One region of the Leucobacter muris genome, then DNA from elsewhere that is predicted to be linked to it. Evidence: predicted binding sites of a transcription regulator. Region 1 holds the regulator's gene; the other holds the start of a gene.
The links. The regulator HspR, encoded in region 1, represses chaperone genes until heat shock. The targets are predictions, from matches to a motif close to AAGTTGAGTCNNNNNGACTCAACTT.

Region 1 (6,199 bases):
CTCACCCGCGCCAAGTTCGAGGACCTGACCAAGGATCTGCTCGAGCGCACCCGCAAGCCCTTCGAAGACGTGATCAAGGAAGCCGGCGTCAAGGTCTCCGACATCGCCCACGTGGTGCTCGTCGGCGGCTCGACCCGCATGCCCGCCGTCACCGAGCTGGTGAAGAAGCTCACCGGCGGCAAGGAGCCCAACAAGGGCGTCAACCCCGATGAGGTCGTCGCCGTGGGCGCGGCCCTGCAGGCCGGCGTGCTGAAGGGCGAGCGCAAGGACGTGCTGCTCATCGACGTGACCCCTCTGAGCCTCGGCATCGAGACCAAGGGCGGCATCATGACGAAGCTGATCGAGCGCAACACCGCCATCCCCACGAAGCGCAGCGAGACCTTCACCACGGCCGAGGACAACCAGCCCTCGGTGGCGATCCAGGTCTTCCAGGGCGAGCGCGAGTTCACTCGCGACAACAAGAACCTGGGCACGTTCGAGCTCACCGGCATCGCTCCCGCGCCCCGCGGCATCCCCCAGATCGAGGTGACCTTCGACATCGACGCCAACGGCATCGTGCAGGTCTCCGCGAAGGACAAGGGCACGGGCAAGGAGCAGACGATCACCATCTCCGGCGGCTCGACGCTCTCCAAGGAGGACATCGAGCGCATGGTGCGCGAGGCCGAGGAGCACGCGTCCGAGGACAAGAAGCGCCGCGAGTCCGCCGAGCAGCGCAACAACGCCGAGCAGCTGGCCTACTCGGTCGAGAAGCTCATCTCCGAGAACGAGGACAAGCTTCCCGACGACGTCAAGACCGAGGTGCAGGGCGACCTCGACGCGCTGAAGCAGGCACTGGCCGGCGATGACGACGATGCCGTGAAGACGGCCGCCGACAAGCTGGGCCAGAGCCAGACCAAGCTCGGCGAGGCGATCTACGCGGCCGCCCAGGCCGAGCAGCCCACGACCGACGCCGGCTCCGGGGAGTCGAACGACGACGACGTGGTGGACGCCGAGGTCGTCGAGGACGAGGAGCAGAAGTAACCATGGCGGATCAGGAACAGCGCACGCCGGGCGAAGACCCCAACAGCGACGATGTTCCTGCGACGACGGGGCCGGAGGCGAACGCCTCCGGCCCCGTGCCGCAGGAAGACGGGTTCACCGTCGACGACATCCTGAACGCTGAGCAGAGCTCCGACGCGAAGACGGCCGACGAGGCCGAGGGCGCCCCTGCGGAGGAGCACCCCTACCTCGAGGATCTGCGCCGTCTCAGCGCGGAGTACGCGAACTACCGCAAGCGCACCGAGGCCAACGCCCAGCTCGAGAAGCAGCGCGCCGTCGCGGCGGCGGTCACCCCGCTGCTCACCGTGCTCGACGACCTCGATCGCGCCGAGCAGCACGGCGACCTCGTGGAGGGCTCCGCGTTCGCCACGATCGCCCAGAAGATCCGCGGCACCATGGAGCGCCTCGGCGTCGAGAGCCACGGCGAGAAGGGCGAGCCCTTCGACCCGCAGCTGCACGAGGCCATCGCCCAGGTGCCGGTTCCCGGCACGGAGCAGCAGACGGTACTGGACGTGATCGAGCGGGGGTACCGCGTCGGCGACGTCGAGCTGCGCCCCGCCAAGGTAGCGGTGGCGGTGAGGGCAGATGGCTAGTCAGGATTGGCTCGAGAAAGACTTCTACGCCGTCCTCGGCGTCTCGAAGGACGCGAGCGATGCCGAGCTGAAGAAGACCTACCGCAAGCTCGCCCGCAAGTACCATCCGGACTCCAACCCGGGTGACACGGTCGCCGAGGCGAAGTTCAAGGAGATCAGCGAGGCCTACTCGGTGCTCTCCGACAAGGAGCAGCGAGCCGAGTACGACCAGATCCGCGCCATGGGCGCCGGCGGCGCCCGCTTCACCGCGGGCGGTGGCGGCGCGCAGGGCTTCGAGGACATCTTCGGAGGCATGTTCGGCGGCGGTCGCGGCGGCGCGAACTTCAGCTACCAGGGCGGCTTCCCGCAGGGCGGGCAGAACTACGAGGACATCTTCAACCTGTTCGGCGGCGGCCCCAGCGGGCCGCAGCCGGGGCGCGACATCCAGGCCACGACCACACTCGACTTCGAGACCGCGGTGCAGGGCAAGACCGTCACGCTGCAGACCCCGAACGGGGCCGTCAAGGTCAAGATCCCGGCCGGCGTCTCGGACGGGCAGAAGATCAAGGTGCGCGGAAAGGGCGATCCCAGCCCCAACGGCGGGCCGTCGGGCGACATCATCCTCACGGTGAGCGTGCGCAAGCACCCGGTCTTCGAGCGCGACGGGCAGAACCTCCGCCTCAAGCTGCCGATCACCTTCTCGGAGGCCGCGCTCGGAGGCACCGTCGAGGTGCCCACGCTCGGCGGCGATCCCGTGCGCCTCAAGGTGCAGCCGGGCACGCCCAGCGGCCGGGTGCTGCGGGTCAAGGGCCGCGGAGTGAAGAGCTCCAAGGGCACCGGCGACCTGCTCGCCGAGGTGCAGGTGGTCGTGCCGTCGCACCTCTCGGAGCAGGCCCGCGAAGCCCTCGAGGCGTTCCGACAGGTGGAGCCCCAGGAGAATCCGCGCGAGGATCTCCTGTCGCGCGCCCGGGGCTGACCCGAGGAAGGTGAGTCGCATGGCAGAACCGCAGATGGATCGCTACACCCCCGTGTTCGCGATCGCCGCCGCGGCCGAACTCGCCGAGATGCACCCGCAGACCCTGCGCCAATACGACCGCATCGGGCTCGTGTCGCCGCAGCGCACCCGCGGCAACACCCGCCGGTACTCCCTGCACGACGTGGCGCGGCTGCGCGAGGTCTCGCGGCTCTCGGCCGAGGGGCTCAGTCTCGAGGGGATCCGGCGGGTGCTGCACCTCGAGGATCGCGTGCGCGAGCTCGAGGATCGCGTGCGAGACCTCGAGCACGCCCTCGCCGAGGAGCGGCTGCAGCGACCCGAGCGGCGCGTGTTCGCCGCGGGCGCCGCGGGCGGCGAGGTGATCACGCTGCGTCGCGGCACCCGCGTGCGCCGCAACGCCGAGGTCGTCGTGTGGAAGCCGTAGCCGAGCTCTTCGCGCGCCTCTCGCGACATCCCGACTTCGACGCCCCCGAGTTGCAGGCGTACGACGCCGCCGACGAGCTGATCCTCGATACCGCAGCCGCCGAGCTGCGGGAGGCGGGCGACGGCGACGTCGTCGTGATCGGCGACCGCCACGGGGCGCTGACCCTGGGCGCCGCGGTGCTCGGAGCGCGGGCGATCCGCGTGCACCAGGACCCGCTGCTCGGCGAGCTCGCGCTGCAGGCGAACGCGGAGCGCCTCGGGTTCGCGGGCCTGCACGCCTCGCACCCGCTCGACGAGTCGCTGCTGCGGGGTGCACGGCTCGTGCTGCTGCAGCTGCCTCGGGGACTCGACGCGCTCGACGAGATCGCCTGGTCGATCGCGCGCTGGGCGCACCCCGGCGTGCGCGTGTACGCGGGCGGCCGGGTGAAGCACATGACCGTCGCGCAGAACGGCGTGCTCGGCCGATACTTCGGAGAGGTCTCTGCAGGGCTGGGGCGGCGCAAGGCCCGAGTGCTGACCGCGAGCGGGCCGCGGGACGCGGGGCCGGCGCCGTTTCCGCGCTGGGGCTCCGACCCGGCGCTCGCGTTCCGCGTCGCGGCGTTCGGGACCACCTTCGGCGGCGCGACGCTCGACCACGGCAGCCGGCTGCTGCTCGAGGGTCTCGGCGACGCGCAGGCCGGCGGCGGCTCGCCGGACGGCGGGGCTGGACCCGCGCGGGTGGTCGATCTCGGCTGCGGCAACGGGGTGCTCGCCGTCTCGGCCGCGCTGCGGTGGTCGGCGGCACGGGTGGCCGCCACCGATCAGTCGACCGCGGCCGTCGCGGCGACGCGGCTCACCGCGATGGAGGCCGGGGTGGCGGATCGCGTCGCGATCCACCGCGCCGACGCGCTCGACGCCGTGCCCGACGGGTGGGCCGAGCTGATCCTGCTCAATCCGCCCTTCCACACGGGATCGACGGTGCACGCCGGCGTGGCCCACCGCCTGATCCGCGCGTGCCGTCGTGCGCTGGCGCCGGGCGGCGAGCTGCGACTCGTCTTCAACTCGCACCTGCGCTATCGATCGCTCGTGGAGCGCGAGGTCGGGCCCGTGCGCGAGGTCGCCCGCGATCGCACCTTCACGGTGCTGTCGGCGACGCTGCGCTGAGACGGCCGGCCTGACGGCTCCGGTCGGGCCGGTTGCGGGCCCCCTTCAGGCTTTGCGCCGGCGCCGTCCGCGGCCCTGCTCGGCCCGCGCCCTGATGAGATCCCGGGCCGAGAGCTGGTGCAGGCGGGCGCCGTAGTCGTCGGCGGTCAGGCCCGAGAGGAAGCTGCCCGGGTCGACTTCGAGTGCGGTCGCGAGGCGCACGAGGGTCTCGGCCGTGGGGCTGGAGACGCCGCGCTCGATCTTGCCGATGCTCGTCCAGCTGATCTCGGAGAGCTCGCCGAGATCCTCGAGCGAGATGCCGAGTCGATGCCGCACCTCGCGTACGCGACGGCCGATCTTCAGCGCGGCTTCCGAGTGGATGTTGGGCACCGATCCAGCGTGCTCGCCTCATGCGTCGATCACCAGAGCGCAGACGCACTGGCTGAAAAGAGCTAGTATTCCGCCTCCGTCTCGGCCGGGAGCCGGCCGCCCCCCCCGGCCGACCTCCGCCCGGCACCCGGCGCCCGGCGCGATCCGACCGCCCGCGGGCGTACGCTGGAGGTGACATGTCGAACTCCACACGGGATCTGCTGCTGCGCCTCGCCCCGAGCATCTACGGGCCCACGATCCTGTTCACCCTCGGCGCCTACGCGATGCTGCCGATCGTGCCCGTCATCGCCGTGTCGCAGGGCGCCGGGCTCGGCCTCTCCGGCGTCATCGCCTCGGCCGTGGTCGTGGGCCGCCTGCTCGGCAACCTGCCCGCGAGCTGGCTCGTGTCTCGGTCGGGGGAGCGGATCGCGATGCTCATCGCGTCCGCGGTCGCGTTCGCGGGCGCGCTGGGCGTGGCGCTCGCCCCGAGCCTCGCCGTGCTCGGAGCGTCGGTGTTCGTGATCGGCTTCGCCGAGGCGACGTTCGGCCTCGCGCGCCACTCGCTCATGACGACCCGGGTGCCGGTCTCGTTCCGAGCCCGGGCCCTGTCGCTGATCGGAGGGTCGCACCGCTTCGGCAGGTTCGCGGGGCCCTTCCTGGCGGCCGGTCTGCTGGGCCTCACCGGCGCGCAGGAGGCGCCCGTCTGGGCGTTCGTCGTCTGCCTCGCGCTCACCGCGCTGCTCGTGGGATTCGCTCCGGATCCCGAGCGGCTGCTGTCCGACCGCCCCCCGGGTGGCCCAGCCAGCACCGGGCCCGTGCCCGCCCCGGGATCGAGCGGGGTGATCGGCGCGATCCGCGTCGGCCGCGAACCGCTGCTGCGCATCGGCGGCTCGGCGGCGATCCTCTCGGGGCTGCGCTCCGTGAAGGACGTGCTGCTGCCGCTCTGGGGCGTCTCGATCGGCCTCGACGCGACGGGCGTCGCGCTCGTGGTCGGCATCGCCGGCACGATCGACTTCGCGCTGTTCTACGTGAGCGGCCAGGTGATGGACCGATTCGGCCGCCTGTGGGCGGCGCTGCCGGCGACCGTGGCGATGGCGCTCAGCTTCCTGCTGCTCGCCACCACCCACGACCTGCCCGGGGCGGTCTGGTGGCTGGTGGGCTGCTCGGTGGTGATCGGCATCGGCAACGGACTGTCGAGCGGCATCCTGCTCACCCTCGGCGCCGACCTCGCCCCCCGCGGCAACCCCGCCCCCTACCTCGCGGCGTGGCGCACGCTCACCGACTTCGGCGGCGCTGCGGCGCCCCTCGCGGTCTCCGCCATCGCTGCGGTGTCGCTGCCCCTCGCGAGCACCGTCACGGGGGTGCTCGCGGTGCTCGGCGCCGCGGGCTTCGCGCGCTGGATCCCGCGCTACGTGCCCCGCATGCGGAGCGACCCGGGACGCGGCCCCGATCCGGATCCTGATCCCGAGCCGCCCGCGCCCCGCACCCCCTCGGGCGCCTGATCGGCCCCTCGGAGCGGCCTGCGCGCTGCGCCGACTCGGCGCAGCGCTGCGATGATTCCGAGGCGTCGCTGCATACACTTGAGTGCGTTCGCCCACCGGCAACACCCCATCGACCGAAGGACTCCCGCACACCGTGAGCACCACCGATCGCCAGCCCCCTCTTCGCGTCCTCATCGGAT
Region 2 (6,199 bases), 460 kb from region 1:
TGCTCGACATCGGGAAGGCGACCGCGTACATCAACTTCGGCGCATTTCTCGCGTTCGCGCTCGTGAACGTCGCATTCCTCGTGTGGATCTGGCGCAGCTTCCGTGCCCGCAGTAGCATGGCGCGCGCGGCTCTGCTCAGCCTGCTGCCGATCGCGGGTTTCGCGGTCGATCTGTACCTCTTCTCGAAGCTGCATCCCGAGGCGTACGCGATCGGGGGCGGCTGGCTGGTCCTCGGTCTCGTGATGCTCGGGATCGCCACCCGCGGATTCCGTCGTCCGGTGCCGGTGCTCTCCGAGCGCTAGACGCGTCGCTCGGCCGCGCTGCGAGCATGGTCGGGCGGCGAGGCGCGCCCCGGGGGCGCGGCAGTTGTCGGCCTCCGGGGCGGGCATCGACCGTCGGGGCGAGTACCCTGAGGGCATGGACGACGGCACCGATGCCCGGCCCGCGATTCAGGTCGCGGGGCTGACGGTGCGGCGCGGCCGGCGCACGGTGCTCGACGACGTTGGGTTCGAGATACCGCGCGGGCAGGTCACTGGTCTGCTCGGCCCCTCGGGCTGCGGCAAGAGCACGCTGATGCGCTCCGTGGTCGGGGTGCAGGGCGGGGTCGCGGGCGAACTGCGCGTGCTCGGCGAGCCGGCGGGATCGAAGCGGCTGCGTCGCCGGGTCTCCTACGCCACACAGGCCGCGTCGGTGTACGACGACCTCACCGTGCAGCAGAACCTGCGCTACTTCGCCCGCGTGCTCGGCGCACCCGGCGGCGATACCGAGCGCGTGATCGAGCTGGTCGGTCTGGGCGACCACGCGAAGCGACGAGTCGAGGCGCTGAGCGGCGGGCAGCGCAACCGGGTGTCGCTGGCCGCAGCGCTGCTCGGGTCGCCCGACGTGGTCGTGCTGGACGAGCCCACCGTCGGCCTCGACCCCGTGCTCCGGGTCGAGCTGTGGGATCTCTTCCGAGAGCTCGCGGCCACCGGCACCACCCTCCTCGTCAGCAGTCACGTGATGGACGAGGCGCTGCGCTGCGACCGCCTGCTGCTGATGCGCGAGGGCCGCATCATCGCCGACACCTCGCCCGCCGACCTGCTCGAGCGGACCGGCACGACCGACCCCGAGGCCGCGTTCCTCGCGATCGTCGCGACGCAGGGCGGCGCGCCCGCGCGGCCTCCGGCTGCGGCGTCCCACCACGGGAGGCACGAGGCCGCCGACCCCGCAGAGGCTTCGAAGGAGGGTACGCGATGACCCTCACCCGCACCCTTGCCACCGCCGGCCGCGTGCTGCGGCAGCTCGGTCACGACCCGCGATCCATCGCTCTGCTGCTGCTCATGCCGAGCCTGCTCGTCGGCCTCTTCGCGTGGCTGCTCGACGAACAGGAGGGGGCGTTCGAGCAGCTCGGCGGGCCGATCCTGGCTCTGTTCCCCTTCATCCTCATGTTCATCATCACGTCGGTGACCACCCTGCGGGAGCGCCGATCCGGCACGCTCGAACGGCTGATGACCACACCCCTCGGCAAGGGCGACTTCATCGCGGGCTACGCGCTTGCGTTCGGCCTCGCCGCCGCCGTGCAGGCGGTGATCACGGTCGGCTTCGCGGTGGTCGTGTGCGGGCTCGAGGTCGACGGTCCGATCTGGCAGCTGGGGCTCGTCGCCGTGCTCGACGCCCTGCTCGGCACCGGGCTCGGGCTGCTCGCCAGCGCCTTCGCCCGCACGGAGTTCCAGGCGGTGCAGTTCATGCCGGTGCTCGTCTTCCCGCAGATCCTGCTCGGCGGACTGCTGATGCCGCGAGATCGCATGCCCGACCCGCTGCACGCGGTCTCGGACTGGCTGCCCCTCAGCTACGCGATCGACGCGGTAAACGCGGTGACCCGCGGCGACGTGGGCTGGGAGCTGGGCGGGCCGCTGATCGTGATCGGCGCAGTGACGCTGGTCGCGCTCGGTCTGGCCGCGCTGACCCTGCGCCGACGCACGCCGTAGAGCGAGCGGCACTGCGGCACGGCGGCGCGGCCGCGCTGCAGCTGGGCGCCCCGGCGGACCGCCCAGCAGCGCCCTGCGCAGCCGGGTCCCCGAGGCGCCGGGTTACGACCCCGTGCTCCTCCGGTTCCAGAGCTGATGCGTGAGACCGCTCGAACTGCTGACCGACTCGAGGGCGAAGCGATCCTCGAAGCCCGTGACATCGTGCCACAGGCTCACCCCGCGCCCCAGTGTGATCGGCACGATCACCAGGTGCATGAAGTCGATGAGATCTGCGCGCAGGAACTGCCGCACGGTGGTCGGGCCGCCCCCGATGCGCACGTCGAGGCCGTCCGCGGCCTCCTTCGCCCGGCGCAGCACCTCTTCGGGGGTGTCGTCGACGAAGTGGAAGCTCGTGCCGTTCTCGAACACCATCTGCTCGCGCGGGTGGTGGGTGAGTACGAAGCAGGGCGTCTTGAAGGGCGGTTGCTCGCCCCACCAGCCGCGCCAGCCGTCGTCCGGCCATGGCCCCTGCTGCGGGCCGAACTTGCGGCGGCCCATGATCTCGGCGCCGATGCCCTGTCCCCACATGCTGAACAGCGCCCGGTCGAGGGTGACCGGCTCCTGCACCCGGTGCACCCCCTCGATGACGCGGCCGTCGAACCACCCGAAGAGACGGCTGGCGTCTCCGATCGGCTGATCGAACGTCACGTACTCTCCGGCCGAGTAGCCGTCGAGCGATACGAACTGATTGTGCACGCGAGTGCGGACCATGACCCCTCCAGAGGCTCGTGCGATCCCGAGCCGATCCCGGGTCGTGGGTGTCGGGCGGTTGCCGTCGCCAGGCGAATCCTCGAAGCCCGGTGCGAACCGGGGGTCGTGTGCTCGGGTGGCGCACTCGCAGGTTAGATGATCGTGCCCGGTCGCGCCACCCCTGGAAGGCCCGGCGCCGCGGGCGCAGTCTGGAGAGACGACGCATCATGAGGAGGAGGGCACCATGGACGAGCAGATGCCGCGCGCGGTCGAGGAGGGCGCCGAGCGCGCCGAGGAGGTCGTCGAGAAGACGAACACCGGATCGGACGCCGAGTCCGCGGCCGGGGCGGGCGGTGAGCCCGGTGGCGAGCCGTCCCAGGAGACGGGGCGGGGCGAGGTGGACGCCGCCCGCGACGTCACCGACGACGAGCGATGGCAGCAGCCGCAGGAGCCTCGGACCACCGTCGACTGACCGCCGCTGAACGACGAGGGCTCCGCGTCCGCTCGAAGAGAGCGGGCGCGGAGCCCTCGTTCGTGTGCCTCGCGCTTAGGCCGGACTGTTCTCCAGCTGCGCGGGGGTGGGATCGGAGGCCTGAATGGTCTGCGGCGTCTCGCCGGCTCCGCCGGTCATGACCTCCACCTTGCGCGGCTTCGCGCGCTCGCTGACCGGGATCGTGACGCACAGGACCCCGTTGTCGTAGCTGGCGCTGATGCGTTCGGTGTCGATGCCCTGGCCCAGGCTCAGCTGGCGCAGGAAGCTGCCGGCGGTGCGCTCGCGGGTGATCCACTTCACGTTCTCGGCGTCGGGCAGGGTGCGCTCGGCTCGGATCGTGAGGAGCTGCCCGTCCACGTCGATGTCGACGGAGCCGGGATCCATGCCGGGGAGGTCTGCCGTCAGCAGGTAGTGGTCGCCATCGCGATAGAGATCCATCGGCATCTGCCGGGGGCCGCGGAGCGGTTCGCTGAGCAGCACGTCGGCGAGGCGTTCCACGTCGCGGAGGGGGTTGTAGCTTGCCATGTTCGCACCTTTCTCTCATCTGGCGATACGGAGTTCGAAAGTTGAGTCGATGCGACTCAACCTGCTTGTAGATTAGCACTCTCGAGGTGGGAGTGCTAAGAGGCGTTCGCTGAGGGCAAACGAGCCGGCGGGTGAGGACGGATCCTCTCCCGGGTGCGTGGGCGCCTATCATCGCGCGATCCCGAGCCGCAATGGGCAGCGAACCGTGACCCGCGCTCGTTAGACTGCGAACACAGAGTCGCAGGGGGTGCCATGACCGAAATGCAGGACATGACGGGCGGTCGCGAGCTCGTCATGGTTTCCAATCGACTTCCCGTCGACCGCGTGGTCGCGAGCGACGGATCGACCTCCTGGCGCACCTCGCCCGGGGGGCTCGTCACCGCCGTCGCGCCCATCGTCGAGCAGCTCGGCTGCCTCTGGGTCGGGTGGGTCGGCGCCGCCGACGAGCAGCTCGAGCCCTTCGAGATCGGATCGATGCGCCTCGCCCCCGTCGAACTCAGCGAAGACGACATCGAGCTCTACTACGAGGGCTTCTCGAACGGCACGCTGTGGCCGCTCTACCACGACGTGATCGCGCGCCCCGACTTCCACCGCGTGTGGTGGGACCGCTACCGTCGGGTGAACCAGCGGTTCGCGGAGCGCGTCGCCGAGCAGGCCGCGCGGGGAGCGATCGTGTGGGTGCACGACTACCAGCTGCAGCTCGTGCCCGCCATGCTGCGCGAACTGCGCCCCGACCTCACGATCGCGTTCTTCCTGCACATCCCGTTCCCGCCGAGCCGCCTCTTCGCACAGCTGCCGTGGCGCAAGAGCGTCGTCGAGGGGCTGCTCGGCGCCGACGTGATCGGGTTCCAGCAGGTCACCGACGCGGTCGCCTTCCGCATGACCGCCGAGCGCTTCACCCGGGTGCCCGCCCTCGGCAATACGATCGTCGTACCCGGCACCGCCGACCATCCGTCGCGCACGGTGCTCGCCCAGGAGTTCCCGATCTCGATCGACGCCGCAGCCTTCGCCGAGGTCGCCGCCCGCCCCGAGATCCAGCAGCGCGCGCGGGAGATCCGCGCCGAGCTCGGCAACCCCAAGACGGTCATGCTGGGCGTCGACCGGCTCGACTACACGAAGGGCATCCGCCACCGCCTCAAGGCGTTCGACGAGCTGCTCGGCGACGGTGAGATCGACCCCGCCGACATCGTGTTCGTGCAGGTCGCGAGCCCGAGCCGCGAACGCGTCGACGCCTACCGGCAGCTGCGTGACGAGGTCGAGCTCACGGTGGGGCGCATCAACGGCGAGCACGGCTCGATCGGGCACGCGCCGCTCGTCTACCTGCACCGCGGACACACCCGCGACGAGATGGTGGCCCTCTACCTCGCGGCCGACGTGCTGCTCGTCACACCGCTGCGCGACGGCATGAACCTCGTGGCGAAGGAGTACGTGGCGTGCCGGGCCGACGAGCAGGGGGTGCTGGTGCTGAGCGAGTTCGCGGGCGCGGCCGACGAACTGCGCGACGCGCTGCTCGTCAACCCCCACGACATCGAGGGGCTCAAAGCCGCGATCGTGCGCGCCGCGCACATGCCGCGCGAGGAGCAGCGCCGACGGATGCGCTCGCTGCGGCGCACCGTCTACGACAACGACGTGGCGCACTGGGCGACGGGCTACCTGGGCGCGGTTCGCGCGGCCGCCGAGTCGCAGCGCCCCAGCCAGACCGGGCACCGCACCGAGCCGATCCAGGTCAGCACGGCGTTCGTGCCGCGCAGCATCGACGACCGGGTGCGGCGCCTCGCCGCGCTCCCGCAGCTCATCGTGGCGAGCGACTTCGACGGCACGCTCGCGCCCATCGTGCCCCGGCCGCAGGACGCGCGGATCCTGCCCCGGGCGCGTCAAGCGCTCGAGGTGCTGCGCAGTGCGCCCGACACCTACGTCGCGGTGCTGACGGGCCGCTCGCTCGAGGGGCTCGCCGAGACCGGACTGCAGAGCGAGGGCTGGATCGTGTCGGGCTCGCACGGCTCCGAGCTGACGGGGCTCGACGTCGGCGCCGTCGCCGGCGCCGGGGAGGCGCCGCCGCTCGGCAGCCCGCTCACCGATGAGGAGCACGAGCGCCTGCAGCGGATCGCGCGCCGCTTCGAGCGCGTGCTGGGCGGCGAGCCGGGGGTGCGTCTGGAGCGCAAGCCGTTCGGGATCGCGGTGCACACGCGCCAGGTGGCCGATTCCGAGCAGGCGGACGAGCTGATGGCCGCCGCCGTCGAGCTGGGGCTCGCGGCCGAGATGCACGTGCGCGAGGGCAAGCAGGTGCGTGAGTTCTCGGTGCGCGACTCGAACAAGGGATCGGTGCTGCGCAGCATCCGCGCGGCACTGCCGAACGCGCCCGTGCTGTTCCTCGGCGACGACGTCACCGACGAGGACGTGTTCACCTCGCTGGGCCACGACGACCTGGGCATCAAGGTGGGAGACGGCGCGACGGCCGCGGTGGAGCGCGTGCCGGATCCCGAGA

Region 2: a site for HspR is predicted at 3,753-3,777, ahead of Leucomu_RS11115 (Hsp20/alpha crystallin family protein). Genes of this name have one in related genera too.

Annotation. Positions count from the first base shown of each region.
Region 1 is NZ_CP035037.1:2,841,864-2,848,062, reverse strand. It holds gene dnaK (molecular chaperone DnaK) at 1-1,020, shown strand, start outside; gene Leucomu_RS13305 (nucleotide exchange factor GrpE) at 1,023-1,631, shown strand; gene Leucomu_RS13300 (DnaJ C-terminal domain-containing protein) at 1,624-2,586, shown strand; gene Leucomu_RS13295 (heat shock protein transcriptional repressor HspR) at 2,606-3,028, shown strand; gene Leucomu_RS13290 (class I SAM-dependent methyltransferase) at 3,016-4,170, shown strand; gene Leucomu_RS13285 (helix-turn-helix domain-containing protein) at 4,216-4,539, opposite strand; gene Leucomu_RS13280 (MFS transporter) at 4,716-6,020, shown strand; gene Leucomu_RS13275 (glycosyltransferase) at 6,154-6,199, shown strand, end outside.
Region 2 is NZ_CP035037.1:2,384,626-2,390,824, reverse strand. It holds gene Leucomu_RS15755 (APC family permease) at 1-302, shown strand, start outside; gene Leucomu_RS11135 (ABC transporter ATP-binding protein) at 418-1,236, shown strand; gene Leucomu_RS11130 (ABC transporter permease) at 1,233-1,967, shown strand; gene Leucomu_RS11125 (dihydrofolate reductase family protein) at 2,070-2,717, opposite strand; gene Leucomu_RS11120 (hypothetical protein) at 2,941-3,168, shown strand; gene Leucomu_RS11115 (Hsp20/alpha crystallin family protein) at 3,244-3,714, opposite strand; gene Leucomu_RS11110 (bifunctional alpha,alpha-trehalose-phosphate synthase (UDP-forming)/trehalose-phosphatase) at 3,967-6,199, shown strand, end outside.